Regions from separate parts of the Streptomyces sp. NPDC017943 genome, predicted to be linked through region 1. Evidence: riboswitches for the same ligand, from Rfam matches in the RefSeq annotation. Region 1 holds a riboswitch; the other holds the start of a gene.
The links. A riboswitch is a leader RNA that binds a small molecule or an ion and turns the genes downstream of it on or off. The one in region 1 is predicted to bind cyclic di-AMP.
Positions count from the first base shown of each region.

Region 1 (7,458 bases):
ACGGTGAGGGCATGGGTGCGGCGAGCGGCGACGTCGCTCAGGACGTTGTGGCCGTGCGTGGTGAGCCGGAGCTGGACCTCACGGCGGGTGTCCGGGTGCGGGGCCCGTTCCAGCAGGCCGGCCGCCGCGAGCCGGTCGCAGAGGCGGCTGGCGGTGGGCAGACCGATGTCCAGCCGCTCCGCCAGGGCGGTGAGGTTGAGTCCGGGTGCGGTCTGCACCGCGCGCAGCGCCCGCAACTGATGCGGGGACAGCCGCAGGGACGCCTCCTGGGCCGCGACCGTCCACAGGGCCGCCAGGCTGTCCACCGCATCGGCGATCTGCGAGGCGACGGCTTCCGGGCCCTCACCCGGCCCCCTGGCCCGGTGGTCACCGGGCCCGCCGAATCCGGTCACAAAACGGTCACTTTCCATAAGCTCCGGGTGCTGTGGAGGTCGCCCTCTTGCAAAGGCTGTACCCGAAGAGCCGAGCGGCAAGCAGACCGTTGCACGGCCGTCCCCGGCCGGACGGCGGTTCAGCCGGCGCCGAGTTCCGCCGGTGCGGCCGGCGGCGGGGGGTGCCGTCCACGTCCGGCCGGGTGACCGCGTAAGACTTGGCCACGTCCCACTCTGCCCGTCCAGCCCCGTCCCGCCCCACCCGTGCCCGTCCCGCCCGTCCCGTCCAGTCCCGCCCTTCCGACCAGCCGCGGAGCGTCGATGCCTCACCCGTACGTCCTGCTGTCCGCCGCCGTCTCCCTCGACGGCTACCTGGACGACACCGGACCCGAACGCCTGCTCCTGTCGAGCCCGGCCGACTTCGACCGGGTCGACGAGGTGCGCGCGTCCGTCGACGCGATTCTGGTCGGCGCGGGCACGATCCGGGCCGACAACCCCCGCCTCCTGGTCAACTCCCCGCAGCGCCGCGCCGCCCGTGCCGCCGCGGGCCGGCCCGAGTACCCCCTCAAGGTCACCGTCAGCGGCACCGGCGACCTCGACCCGGACGCCAACTTCTGGCACACCGGCGGCGAGAAGGTCCTCTACACCACCGACGAGGGCGCGCGGCGCGCCCGCGCCCTCGGCCTCGCCACCGACGTCGTCCCCCTGGGCGCGAGCCTCGACTGGCGCCGGCTCCTCACCCACCTGCACGACGTGCGGGGCGTGCGGCGGCTGATGGTCGAGGGCGGCGGCCTGATCCACACCCAGCTGCTCACCCAGGAGCTCGCCGACGAGATCCAGCTGGTCCTCGCCCCGCTCTTCGTGGGCGACCCCGCCGCGCCCCGCCTCTTCGGACCCGGCGGCTACCCGCCCGGTCGGCTGCGGCTGCTCGACACCCGCCGGATCGAGGACGTCGTCCTGATGCGCTACGAACCGACCGCCCCCGGCACCGGGCCGCTCCCGGTCGCCGCCGACCACCACTGGCTGGCCGCCGCCTGCGAGCTGGCGGAGCTCTGCCCGCCCTCCGGGACCGCGTTCAGCGTCGGGGCGGTGGTGGTCGCGGCCGACGGCACCGAACTGGCCCGCGGCCACTCACGCGAGGGCGGCGACCCGGTCGTGCACGCCGAGGAGGCGGCCCTGGCCAAGCTCGACCCGGCCGACCCCAGGCTGGCCGGGGCGACCGTCTACAGCAGCCTCGAACCCTGCGCCCGCCGCGCCTCGCGCCCGGCACCCTGCGCCCGGCTGATCCTCGACGCGGGCGTGCGGCGGGTCGTCACGGCCTGGCGCGAGCCGGACACCTTCGTGGCCGGGGCCGACGGCAGCGGAGTCCTGGCCGCCGGGGGAGCGCAGGTCGTCGTCCTGCCCGAGCACGAGGAGCGGGCCAAGGCGCCGAACCGGCATCTGGTGACCTGAGCGCGGCGCCGATACGGGGTGTGCGCGAGACGTCCCGCGGATGGCGTACACTGGTGAACACAACGACGCGGGGTGGAGCAGCTCGGTAGCTCGCTGGGCTCATAACCCAGAGGTCGCAGGTTCAAATCCTGTCCCCGCTACTGAAGGCCGAGGGCCGGAATCCGAAAGGGTTCCGGCCCTCGGTGCGTTGTCCCTCCGGCCATATGGGCCTTCTCTCTCCAGCCTTCCGGGCCGTTTCCCTCCAGCCGTCGACCGGCCGTCACACACGGTGAGTGAACCGCCTCGCAGCGCATAACAACTGACACACCGTCAAGTCCCTTGCGGAGCCCGGGAGGCGGTCAACTCGCCCGATTCACCCCGGTCATGGCAGGTTGGTCCGCGCGAAAAAGGTTAATGATCAAGCGGAAGCGCTGGAATACGCACCGCGCCATCCATTAACGTTCGATAACGCAGCGCGGTCGTCCCAGCCGTCACAGAAGGCGGCTCCGTGCGCACGCGCCGAATCCCGCGAGGGAACCGGGGAACCACCACTTGGGGTGAATCGGGCGGATGCCGCCGTGGCAGCACGGCAGGTATACGCGCGTAGGAGACCTTCCTGCTCCGAACCCGTCAGCTAACCCGGTAGGCGAGAAGGAAGGAAAGGAGCACGCCCACGTGGCGTCCAACCGGCCTGCCCCCGCTGCCCCGTTCGCGGCGGACCAGCGCGACCCCGAGACCTTCGGCTTCGGCCGTCAGCGCACCGACGAGGGCCCGTTCCAGGAGTGGAACCCCACCGCGGAGTCCATCCGCCCCGTCCGTGGCCGGCACCGCGTCTCCAAGCAGCGCGGCGGAGGACTCGCCCGCAGCTCCACCGTCCTCGGTGTCGGCGTCATAGCCGCCGTCGGCGCGGGCGGCATGGCCAGCGCCCAGACCGGCAAGCCGCCGGTGTCGATCTCCGTCCCGGACCTTCCCTCGGTGGGTTCCCTCCTCTCGGACGACGACACCCCCGAAGGTTCCGCCACCCCGCTCAGCAGCCTGGGCACCACGACCGCCGAGGCCGAGCCGGGCACCGACGGCGCCGGTGAGGCCCTGCGCGCCCGGATCATGGCCCAGGTCGAGCACCAGCAGGACCAGATCGACACCAAGGCCGCCCAGGACGCCGCGGCCGCCGCCGAGAAGGCGGCCCAGGAAGCCGTCGCCAAGGCCGAGAAGGAGGCCAAGGCCAAGGCCGCCGAGGCGAAGAAGAAGGCGGAGGAGGCGGCCGAGAAGAAGGCCGAGGCCGAGCGGCTCGCCGCCCTCGCGAAGCAGTACACGCTGCCGACCTCCTCGTACACCCTCACCTCCACCTTCGGCCAGGCCGGCGCCTACTGGTCCTCCGGCTACCACACCGGCCTCGACTTCGCCGCCCCCACGGGCACGCCGATCAAGGCGGTCCACAGCGGCACCATCACCGAGGCGGGCTGGAACGGCTCCTACGGCTACAAGACCGTCCTCACCCTCGATGACGGCACCGAGATCTGGTACGCGCACCAGTCGTCGATCGGCGTCAGCGTCGGCCAGAAGGTCGGCACGGGCGACGTCATCGGCCGCGTCGGCGCCACCGGCAACGTCACCGGCGCCCACCTCCACCTCGAAGTCCACTCCGGCGGCTCCGCGAGCGGCATCGACCCCATGGCGTGGCTGCGGGGCAAGGGACTCACCCCGTAGACGCACCGCGCCCGTCGAAGCACCGGCAGCCCTGACGACGACCCCCCGGCGTCAGGGCTGCCGGTTTTCGGTTTTCGGTGACCGGGGTGTTTGCCCGGGTTCGTTTGCCCGGGTTTTGCGCGGCTCCCGGAATGTGTCGTTCCGCACGGTCGTTGACGCCGGGTATGACTGCTACGACGACTCTGCGCAAGCTCGGCTCCTCCGACCTCGAGGTCTTCCCGCTCGCCCTCGGCGGCAACGTCTTCGGCTGGACCGCCGACGAGGACCGGTCCTTCGCCGTCCTCGACGCCTACACCGCGGCCGGCGGCAACTTCGTCGACACCGCCGACGTCTACTCGGCGTGGGTCGACGGCAACCGGGGCGGTGAGTCCGAGACCATCCTCGGCCGGTGGCTCCGGGCGCGCGGGAACCGCTCCGAGGTCGTCGTCGCCACCAAGGTGAGCCAGCACCCCGACTTCCAGGGGCTGTCCGCCGCCACCATCAAGGCCGCCGCCGACGCCTCCCTGCGCCGGCTGGGCACCGACCACATCGACCTGTACTACACCCACTACGACCGGCCCGAGGTGCCCGTCGAGGAGATCATCGGCGCCCTCGACGCGCTCGTGAAGGCCGGCAAGGTGCGGCACATCGCCGCCTCCAACATCTCCGCGGAGCGGCTGCGGGAGTCCCTGGAGTTCTCCGACCGCGAGGGACTGGCCCGCTACGTCGCCCTCCAGCCCCACTACAACCTGGTCTCCCGCGACACCTACGAGGGCGGGCTCCAGGACCTCGCCGAGCGCAGCGGCCTCGCGGCCGTGCCGTACTACGCCCTCGCGTCGGGCTTCCTCACGGGCAAGTACCGGCCCGGCACGAACGTCGAGAGCGCGCGGGCCGGGGGCGCGGCCAGGCACCTGGAGACGGAGCGCGGGCGCCGGGTGCTCGACGCGCTCGACGAGATCGCCGCGGCGCACGAGGTGCCGGTGGCGACGGTCGCCCTGGCGTGGCTCGCCGCCCGGCCGACCGTCGTCGCGCCGATCGCCTCCGCGCGGACGGTGGAGCAGCTGCCGGCGCTGGTGGGGGTGGCGCGGCTGACCCTGACGGAGGCGGAGACCGCCCGGCTCGACGAGGCCTCCGCCTGACGGAGCGAGGGGGAGCGGCGGCTCAGCGGCGGCTGAGTGCGGCTGAGTGGTGGCTGAGTGGTGGCTGAGTGGTGGCTGAGCGGCGGTTTGGAGCGGCTCAGGAGCGGCTCCGTGGCGGCTCAGGAGCGGTAGGGGTTGTACGCCGGGTGGGGAGCCGGCCGGTGGGGCCGGCCGTACGCGCCGTGCGCGCTGTTTGCGCCGTATGCGCCGTACACCCCGTGCACCGGCCAGGGCGGCGCCATTGCCGGGGGTGGCGGGGAGGTCACCCGGGCCGCGTGGACCAGGGCCGGGCGGGCCGCCTCCCGGCGCCGCCACAGCTCGCCGAGCAGTTCCTGCTCGCGGACGGTGAACCCGGCGCCGGCCCGGCCGCGGCGGGCCCGGTGCCGGAGGAACGCGAGGGACGTCGCGTACGCCTCGTACCGGGCCACCTCGCGCGCCGCGCCCCTGCCCGCGTGGCGCCGGGCGTGGGCGCGGGCGATCCGCCGGGCCCGCATCGAGCCCAGCGCGTACGGCTCCGCCGGGTCCAGCCAGCCGGCCACCGCGTACGCGGGCAACTCCTCGCGCACGGTCCGCAGCTCCCGCTGCCGGGTCCAGATCACCAGCCAGGTCAGCAGGCCGAAGATCGGCACCATGAACGCCGCGTACACGGCGAAGAAGCCGTACTCGCCGAACGACGCGGAGCCGTTCCACATCGCATGCATGCCCATCGCCAGCAGCAGGCCGGCGAGCGGGAACGCCACCCGGCGGAACCGGGCGCGGTCCCCGGCGAGCGCGGCGACGCCGAAGCCGATGCCGGTCAGGACCGTGAACAGGGGGTGGGCGAACGGCGACATGATGATGCGGACGAAGAAGGTCGCCGCCGTGACGGACGCGATGCCCGTGCCGCCGGTCATCTGGTCCGTGCCGAAGGCGGTGCCCAGGTAGAGGATGTTCTCGGTGAACGCGAAGCCGGTCGCCGTGACGCCGGCCACGACGACGCCGTCGATGATCCCGGTGAAGTCGCGGCGCCGGAACAGGAAGACCAGCAGGACGGCCGCCGCCTTGGCGGACTCCTCGACCACCGGCGCTATCACCGTCGCGCCGAGCGTGTCCGCGCTGGACGGGTCCGCGGTGGCCGTGGCTATCCATCTCGTCGCGAAGCTGTTGGCGACGATCGCTATCAGCGCCGCCGCGCAGGCGCCCCAGGCGAAGCAGAACAGCAGGTTCCGCCAGGGGCCCGGTTCGACCCGGTCCAGCCAGCGGAACGACGCCAGCAGCAGGGGGACCGGGAGGACGGCCAGGCCCAGCCCGACCAGGAACCCTTCCGTGCCGGTCTCCTCGCGCACCAGGGCGAGGATGACCAGGCCGGATATCGCGAGGAGCGTGCTGGGCGCGCCGTAGCGCACCCAGGGGCGCTGCCACCAGTGCGCGTGCCGCAGGGAGCCGCCGACGGGGGTGCCGTCGGCGGGTCCGCTGGGATACGGAAACGGGGAACTGGTGGCCACGGCTTCGACCCTAACGACGGAGGGGCGCCGTCCGCAGGCGGGAGGTGACGGGCGCGGTCAGGCGCCGGCGGAGGGCTGGGGTTGGTCCGCGTGTGGTACGCGCCGGAACAGGAGGTCGTTCACGACATGTCCCTTGTCCAGTCCCTGGCCCTCGAAACGGGTCAGCGGCCGGAAGTCGGGGCGCGGGGCGAAACCGCCGTCGGCCTGGGTGTTCTCGAAGTCGGGGTGAGTCGTGAGGACGTCGAGCATCTGTTCGGCGTACGGCTCCCAGTCGGTGGCGCAGTGCAGCAGCGCGCCGGGGCGCAGCCGGGTGGCGGCGAGGGTCAGGAAGTCGGGCTGGATGAGCCGGCGCTTGTGGTGCCGCTTCTTGGGCCACGGGTCGGGGAAGTAGACGCGCAGGCCGTCGAGGGAGTCCGGGGCGAGCATCTCGCGCAGCAGGATGATCGCGTCGCCGTTGCCGACGCGGAGGTTGGACAGGCCGTTGTGGTCGGCGAGGTTGAGCAGGTTGCCCTGGCCGGGTGTGTGGACGTCGACGGCGAGGACGTTGGTCGCGGGGTCCGCCGCGGCCATCTGGGCCGTGGCCTCGCCCATGCCGAAGCCGATCTCCAGGACGACGGGGTGGTCGTCGCCGAAGAGGTCGCGCAGGTCGAGGGCGTGGCCGTCGATGTCGAGGCCCCACTTCGGCCACAGCCGCTGCAGGGCGTCGGCCTGGCCTGCCGTTACCCGGCTGCGCCGGGGCTGGAAACTCCGGATGCGCCGCTCGAAGTGCGACCCGGCCGGGTCCGGCTTCGGACCGTCGGGGAAACGCGGCTCGCCCTTGGCCCGGGTGTGGCGGAGGGAGCCACCCGGGGTGTGCGGGTGAGGGCTCGGGGTTTCGGGGGTGTTCGCGGAGTCAGACACAGTGGTCCCGATTTTACGGCCGTGGTGCTTCGCCTGTGCTTCGCCTGGCGCCGGTGGTGGGTCGGGGCCGTGTCGGGGGGTGTCCGTCCTCGGAACGGCGCGATGGGGTCTCACACCGACTCACTGTCCGTCGACGCGCCAACCAGCTGCGGGCGGACACCCCCCGACACGTCCCCTTGCGTCGTACGGCGGCACCCCGTTCCGCCGGGTTGCGGGCCTATCTGGCCTCGGCATCGGCGCCGTGCCCGCCGCTACGCCGGGTTGCGGTCCCGCCCGGCCTCGGCGTCGACTCCGTGCCTCCGCTGCGCCGCTACAGCGCGTTCAGGGCTCTGCGGGCCACCTCGCGGCCGATCGGGAGGGAGGCCGTCGCCGCCGGGGACGGGGCGTTCAGTACGTGGACCGTGCGCGGGGCCTCGCGGATCAGGAAGTCGTCGACCAGGGTTCCGT
Region 1 covers NZ_JBIRHH010000004.1:728,869-736,326, forward strand. The annotation lists gene ACH4C6_RS16955 (MarR family winged helix-turn-helix transcriptional regulator) at 1-392, opposite strand, end outside; gene ACH4C6_RS16960 (dihydrofolate reductase family protein) at 693-1,823, shown strand; tRNA gene ACH4C6_RS16965 (tRNA-Met) at 1,890-1,963, shown strand; cyclic di-AMP (ydaO/yuaA leader) riboswitch at 2,310-2,466, shown strand; gene ACH4C6_RS16970 (M23 family metallopeptidase) at 2,478-3,509, shown strand; gene ACH4C6_RS16975 (aldo/keto reductase) at 3,674-4,627, shown strand; gene ACH4C6_RS16980 (PrsW family intramembrane metalloprotease) at 4,747-6,111, opposite strand; gene trmB (tRNA (guanosine(46)-N7)-methyltransferase TrmB) at 6,169-7,011, opposite strand; gene lhgO (L-2-hydroxyglutarate oxidase) at 7,322-7,458, opposite strand, start outside.

Region 2 (7,458 bases), on a different contig from region 1:
GGTTCCAGGGTGACCGCGACGACCTCGGGGTGGTCGTCCACCAGCCGGGACACGCGCAGCAGCAGCTCCTCCAGGGCGCGGGTGTCGGCCGGGGCCGAGCCGCGCCAGCCGAACAGCAGGGGCGCGGTGCGGATCGACCGCACCAGTGAGTGCGCCTCGCGGTCGGTGACCGGGATCAGCCGGTGGGCGGTGTCCCCGAGCAGCTGGGAGGCGGCCCCGGCGAGCCCGAAGGAGAGCACCGCCCCGGCCGCGGGGTCGATCACGGCCCGTACGACGACGTCCACACCGCGCGGTGCCATGCTCTGCACGACCGGGCGCAGCTCCTCGGCGGCGCCGAACATCTCGGTCAACTCCGCGTACGAGCGGCGCAGTTGCTCCTCGTCCGTGAGGTCGAGGCGTACCCCGCCCAGGTCGGCCCGGTGCCGGAGGTGCGGGGCGGTGGCCTTCAGCGCCACCGGGTAGCCGAGCCTGCGGGCGGCCTCGGCGGCCGCGTCGGGTGTCGGGGCGGGCAGGGAGCGGTGGACCTCGATGCCGTAGTGGCCGAGGAGGTCACACGCCTCGTCCGGGCCGAGGGCGGGGCTCTGCCCGCGCGTGAGCAGGCCGTCGATCAGCGCGGCGGCGCCCTTCACGTCGATGTCGTCGTACTCGGGCACCCTGCCCGGGTCGGCGGCGTCGCGCCGCCACTGTGCGTAGGCGACGGCCTGGGCGAGGGCGCGGACGGCGCGCTCCGCGGCGGGGTAGGCGGGGATGAGGTGGGCGCCGTCCGCCGCCTCGGGGGCCGCCTCGGGGGCCGCCTCGGGGGCCGCCGGGGGTTCGTACCCGGGTGTGCGGGATTGGGCCCCGGTCGTGCGGGGCTCCTCCGTGGGTGCCGGTCGCGGGTCCGGGGCCGTCCGGTGGGGAGCGGCCTGCGGTGCGTCGTCGGTCCTGGCCTGCGGGGCCGTGCTGGCCGCCGCCGACAGGGCCGCGGCAAGACCGCCCAGTTCCACGTGCACGACGAGGACCGGCTTGGACGGGGCCGCGGCCGTCGCGGAGCGCAGGGCCTGCGCGAGGGCCGCGTCGGCGACGGAGCCCTCCCCCACCGCCGGGATGGCGGTGACGACGACCGCGTCGCAGCGGTCGTCGGCGAGCGCGCGGGACAGGGCCGCGTGGAAGTCCGCCGCCGACGCCGCCGTGGTGAGGTCCTGCGGCGGGTGCGGCCGCAGGCCCTCGGCCAGGCACGCGTCGTAGGTGAGCAGGCCGAGCGACTCCGAGTTGCCGAGGATCGCCACCCGGGGTCCGGCGGGCAGTGGCTGGCGCGCCAGCAGCAGGCCCGCGTCCACCAGGTCGGTGATGGTGTCGACGCGTATCACCCCGGCCTGCCGCAGCAGGGCCGAGACGGTCGCGTGCGGCAGGCGCGTCGCCCGCACGGCGTGCCCCTGGGGGGCGGCGCCGTGCCGGGCGCCCTGGACGACGACCAGGGGCTTGGCGGCGGCGGTGCGGCGGGCGAGGCGGGTGAACTTGCGGGGGTTGCCGATGGACTCCAGGTACATCAGGACCACGTCGGTGTCGGGGTCCTCGTACCAGTACTGCAGGACGTCGTTGCCGGAGACGTCCGCGCGGTTGCCGGAGGAGACGAACGTGGACACGCCGGTCACGCCCGTGACGCCGCCGCCGCGCCGGTGCAGCCGGGACAGCAGGGCCACGCCGATGGCACCGGACTGGGCGAACATCCCGATGCGGCCCGGGCGCGGCACCTCGGGGGCTAGGGAGGCGTTGAGCCGCACCCGGGGCGAGGTGTTGATGACGCCGAAGGCGTTGGGCCCGATGATGCGCATGCCGTACGTGCGGGCCTGCCGGACGAGCGCACGCTGGCGCTCGCGCCCTTCGAGCCCGCTCTCGGCGTAGCCGGCGGACACCACGACCAGTCCCTGCACCCCGTGTTCGCCGCACTCGGCAACGACCTCGGGCACGTGCTCGGCGGGCACGGCGACGACCGCGAGGTCGACCGGGCCGTCGATGTCGCGCACCGACCGGTGGGCGGGCACCCCGTCGAGTTCCTTCTGCTCGTCGGGCAGGGCCCTGTTCACGGCGTACAGGCGGCCGGTGTAGCCGGCGTCGCGGATGTTGCCGAGGACGCTGCGCCCCACGCCGCCGGGGGTGCGTCCCGCGCCGATGACGGCGACCGAGCCGGGCGCCAGCAGCCGCTGCACCGAGCGGGCCTCCGCGCGATGCTCGCGCGCGTACTGCACGGCCAGGGAGCGGTCGGTGGGTTCGAGGTCGAACTCCAGACGGACCACGCCGTCCTCGAAGCTGCGCTTCTGGGTGTACCCGGCGTCCGTGAACACCTTGATCATCTTGGTGTTCGCGGGCAGCACCTCGGCGGCGAAGCGGCGGATGCCGCGCTCCCGGGCGACCGCGGCGATGTGCTCGAGCAGGGCGGAGGCGACTCCGCGGCCCTGGTGGGCGTCCTGGACGAGGAAGGCGACCTCGGCCTCGTCGGCGGGGGCGGACGCGGGCGTTCCGTCGGCGCCGATGCGGTCGTAGCGTACGGTGGCGATGAACTCGCCGCCGACCGTGGCCGCGAGTCCCACCCGGTCCACGAAGTCGTGGTGCGTGAAGCGGTGGACGTCCTTGGCGGACAGGCGAGGGTACGGCGCGAAGAAGCGGTAGTACTTCGACTCGTCGGAGACCTGCTCGTAGAAGCTGACGAGGCGATCGGCGTCATCGACGGTGATGGGCCGGATGCGTGCGGTGCCACCGTCGCGCAGCACCACGTCGGCCTCCCAGTGGGCGGGGTACTCGTGCCGGTCCGGCGAGGTCTGCATGGGCCCCAGAGTACGGCTCGCGTCCGACAGCGGCGCGGGGCAGTCTGTGGAGGGCGTCGGTCGGGTCGAGGCCGCGATCCGATCTCCGCCCCGGGGCGGTGGCACGACAGGGCCGCTCCTGGTGGGCTTCACGTGTGGGAAACTGGTCTAGACAACCCGGAACACCGAAGGGCAGCAACACATGGCTGAGCGCCGCGTCAACGTCGGCTGGGCCGAGGGCCTCCACGCCCGCCCCGCCTCCATCTTCGTCCGAGCCGCCACGGCCACAGGCGTCCCGGTGACGATCGCCAAGGCTGACGGCAACCCCGTCAACGCGGCCTCGATGCTGGCCGTCCTGGGCCTGGGCGCCCAGGGCGGCGAGGAGATCGTCCTCGCCTCCGACGCCGAGGGCGCGGACGCCGCTCTGGACCGGCTGGCCAAGCTGGTTGCCGAGGGTCTCGAGGAACTGCCCGAGACCGTCTGATGTGAGAGCGCCTCTCCGGCGCGTGCGGGGCCCATTCGGTGTCGACCGGATGGGCCCTTCGCATTTCGGGGCTGCATTTCCGTGCACGCACACGCACGGCCGCATGCGCGGGAGGCCGCATTTTCAGGAACAGGGCGGCGGACATACAGAATTCCGGCCCTCGGGAAATTCCCCGCTCTTTGTATACGGCTTCCGCGTTAAATCCGCGGGCTCGCCGTGTTGACGGGATGTTGCGAGTTCCTCACGCGCCCGGCGCGCTCCCCGGCCGAGCCGGACCGCAGGCGGTGGGCGGCGGTCGCGCGCTCGACGTGCAGGGCCGCGGCCGCCCGCGCGCGCTCGCCGTCGCCGCGCGCCACGGCGTCCACGATCGCGCCGTGCTCGTTCCACGACTCCACCGGGCCGGGCGGCGCCTCGACCGTGTACATCCAGGCGATCTTGTGCCGGAGCTGGGTGAGCACCGCGGTCAGCGCGGGGCTCCCGCAGGCCTGGGCCAGCGTCTCGTGGAACCAGCCGTCCAGGGAGCGCAGGTCGTCGCCGCCGCCCTGGCGCGCCCGCTCCCGGCCCAGCCGGACCAGGCCGCGCAGGACCTTGAGATGGGCCTCGGTGCGGCGCTGCGCGGCCCGGGCCGCGCCGAGCGGCTCCAGCAGCAGCCGCATCTGCAGCAGGTCGGCGGCCTCCTGCTCGGTGGGTTCGGCGACGCAGGCGCCCGCGTGCCGTCTGGTCACCACGAAGCCCTCGGCCTCCAGGGTGCGCAGGGCCTCCCGCACGGGGACGCGGGAGACGCCGTAGCGGCGGGCCAGCAGCTCCTCGGTGAGCCGGGCCCCGCGCGCGTGGACGCCGGCGACGATGTCGTCCCGGATGGCGGTGCACACCGAGTGCGCGGGAATGCGCATGACCGACCTCCGTCTGATTCCCGGGGAAAACGCCGACGCGCAGTCCACGGCTTCATTGCGAGTGACTCTATGGCAATGTGCCGCACTTTCCGGCGGCGGACGGAAATCAGGGAGAAGTTTTTGGACGACGAGCCGTCCGGGACGCGAAAAGCCCCGGCCTGCGGGCCGGGGCTTTCACGGAACTCGGGGTGACGTCAGAGGTTGACGCCGTGCGAGCGGAGGTAGGCGACGGGGTCCATGTCGGAGCCGTACTCGGGGCTCGTGCGGGCCTCGAAGTGCAGGTGCGGGCCGGTGACGTTGCCGGTCGCGCCGGACAGGCCGATCTGCTGACCGGGGGTGACCTGCTGGCCGACCGAGACGCCGATGGACGACAGGTGGCCGTACTGGGTGTACGTGCCGTCGTTCATCTTGATCACGACCTGGTTGCCGTACGCGCCGCCCCAGCCGGCCTCGACGACCGTACCGGCGCCGACGGAGTGGACCGAGGTGCCGGTCGCGGCGTGGAAGTCGACGCCGGTGTGGCTGCCGGAGGACCACAGGCCACTGCTGGCCTGGTAGCTGGTCGACACGTACGAGCCGGAGATCGGGGACACGAAGGTGTTCAGGCGCTTGCGCTCGGCCTCGCGGGCGGCGCGCTCCTTGGCCTCGCGCGCCTTCTCGGCGGCTTCCTTGGCCTTCTTGGCCGCCTCGGCGGCCCGCTCGCGCGCGGCCTCCTCGGCCTTCTTCTTCGCGGCGGCCTCCTCGGCCGCCTGCTTCTGCGCGACGGCCTGGGCGTCGATCTGCTCGGCGACGGTGTCGCCCATGGTGACGACGGGGGTGAGACCGGTCTGCTCGGGAGCCGGCTCGGCGGCGAAGGCGGCCGGAGCGGCCACGGTGCCGATGACGCCGGTCGTGGCGAGAGCCGCGACGCCCGCCGCACGGGCCGTGCCGCGCTGGAGGCGGCTGGGGCGACGGTGCTTCCCGGTGGCGCGGGTGAACGCCATGAAGTGGCTGGTCCTTTCCTTCCTTCTCGCCTACCGGGTTAGCTGACGGGTTCGGAGCAGGAAGGTCTCCTACGGACCCCCTCGCGGCTCGCGCGGGCGTCCGATTCACCCCAGGGACTGCGGTTGGGTCCCCGGCTCCCCTGGCTCGCGCCGTACGGGGACTCGGCGATGACTGTCCGGTGCCGCGGGTGCGGCGCACTGCCTGACGAACAGCCCGGATGACGCTAAGCGGCACCGCTTTCAATTCCCAAACGAAACCCGCCTTTTGTAGCGCATCCCACAGGGCAGACAGGCCTCCTCCGTACCAATTCGGGCATAAGGGAGCCCTGGTGCCTTCGATGACAACCAGGGCTCCCGCGCGCGTGTGCCCTACTCCGCGGTGACGACCGAGACTTCGCCGATGCCGAGGGCCTCGACGGGCGCCTTGATCTGCGTCGCGTCACCGACGAGCACGGTCACCAGGCGGTCCACGGGGAAGGCGCTGACGACCGCCGCGGTGGCCTCCACGGTGCCGGTCGCGGCGAGCTGCCGGTACAGCGCGGCCTGGTAGTCGTCGGGCAGGTGCTGCTCGACCTGGTCGGCCAGCGTGGAGGCGACGGCCGCCGCCGTCTCGTACTTCAGCGGCGCGACGCCGACCAGGTTCTGCACGGCGACGTCCCGCTCGGCGTCGGTCAGCCCCTCGGCCGCCAGGGTGCGCAGCACGGTCCACAGGTCCTGCAGGGCGGGACCGGTGTTGGGCGTGTCCACCGAACCGCTGATGGCGAGCATCGAGGCACCGGTGCCGTCCGGGGCGGACCGCAGGACCTGGGCGAACGCCCGCACCCCGTAGGTGTAGCCCTTCTCCTCGCGCAGCACGCGGTCCAGACGGGACGTCAGGGTGCCGCCGAGGCAGTACGTGCCGAGCACCTGGGCGGGCCAGACGCGGTCGTGCCGGTCCGGGCCGGTGCGGCCGATGAGCAGCTGCGTCTGGACGGCGCCCGGGCGGTGGACGATGACGACCCGGCCCCGGTCGTCCGCGGTGACCGGCGGCACCGGACGCGGCTCGGCACGGGAGCCGGTCCAGGCGCCCAGCGTGTCACCGAGCAGGGCGTCGAGGTCGATGCCGGTGAGGTCGCCGACGACGACGGCGGTGGCCGTGGCGGGCCGGACGTGCTTCTCGTAGAAGCCGCGTACGGCCGCGGAGTCGATCGCGGCGACGGTCTCCTCGCCACCCTGCCGGGGCCGCGACATGCGCGAGTCCGCCGGGAACAGCTGCCGGGACAACTCCTTGGCGGCCCGGCGCGAGGGATTGGCCAGCTCGTGCGGGATCTCGTCGAGGCGGTTGCGGACCAGCCGCTCGATCTCGCTGTCCGCGAACGCGGGCGCCCTCAGGGCGTCGGCCAGCAGGCCGAGCCCCTTCTCGAGCCGGGAGGCCGGGACCTCCAGGCTGATCCGGACCCCGGGGTGGTCGGCGTGCGCGTCCAGGGTGGCGCCCGCGCGCTCCAGTTCGGCCGCGAACTCCTCCGCGGAGTGCTTGTCGGTGCCCTCCGAGAAGGCCCGCGCCATGATCGTGGCGACGCCGTCCAGGCCGGCCGGCTCGGCGTCCAGGGGCGCGTGCAGCAGCACCTCGACGGCGACGACCTGCTGGCCGGGGCGGTGGCAGCGCAGGACCGTCAGGCCGTTGCCGAGAGTGCCGCGCTCCGGGGCCGGGAAGGCCCAGGGCTTGGCCTCGCCCGCCTGCGGCCGGGGGTGGAAGTCCATCGTGGCGAGCTCGGTCACTTGGCCGCCTCCTCGTTCTCGTCGCCGGCCGCGGGTGCGGTGTCCCCGGCATCGTCGGTCTCGTCGGCGACGGGCTCGTAGACGAGCACCGCGCGGTTGTCGGGGCGCAGGCGGGCCTTGGTGACCTCCTGGACCTCCTCGGCCGTGACCTCCAGCACGCGCTGGACGGCGGTCAGGGCGAGCTGGGGGTCACCGAACAGCACGGCGTACCGGCACAGTTCGTCGGCGCGGCCCGCGACCGTGCCGAGGCGGTCCAGCCACTCGCGCTCCAACTGGGCCTGGGCGCGCTCCATCTCCTCGGCCGTGGGGCCCTCCTCGGCGAACCGGGCGAGCTCCTCGTCGATGGCGGCCTCGATCACCGGCACCTCCACGTCACCGGACGTCTTGACGTCCAGCCAGCCCAGCGAGGGCGCCCCGGCCAGCCGCAGCAGGCCGAACCCGGCCGCGACGGCCGTACGGTCGCGCCGCACCAGGCGGTTGTACAGCCGGGAGGACTCGCCGCCGCCGAGGACGGTCAGGGCCAGGTCGGCGGCGTCGCACGCGCGTGTGCCGTCGTG
Region 2 covers NZ_JBIRHH010000005.1:597,281-604,738, forward strand. The annotation lists gene ACH4C6_RS19605 (GNAT family N-acetyltransferase) at 1-2,804, opposite strand, end outside; gene ACH4C6_RS19610 (HPr family phosphocarrier protein) at 2,986-3,267, shown strand; gene ACH4C6_RS19615 (GntR family transcriptional regulator) at 3,465-4,160, opposite strand; gene ACH4C6_RS19620 (M23 family metallopeptidase) at 4,355-5,143, opposite strand; cyclic di-AMP (ydaO/yuaA leader) riboswitch at 5,157-5,321, opposite strand; gene ACH4C6_RS19625 (M16 family metallopeptidase) at 5,513-6,901, opposite strand; gene ACH4C6_RS19630 (M16 family metallopeptidase) at 6,898-7,458, opposite strand, start outside.
Region 2: another riboswitch for cyclic di-AMP. It lies ahead of ACH4C6_RS19620 (M23 family metallopeptidase); the one in region 1 lies ahead of ACH4C6_RS16970 (M23 family metallopeptidase).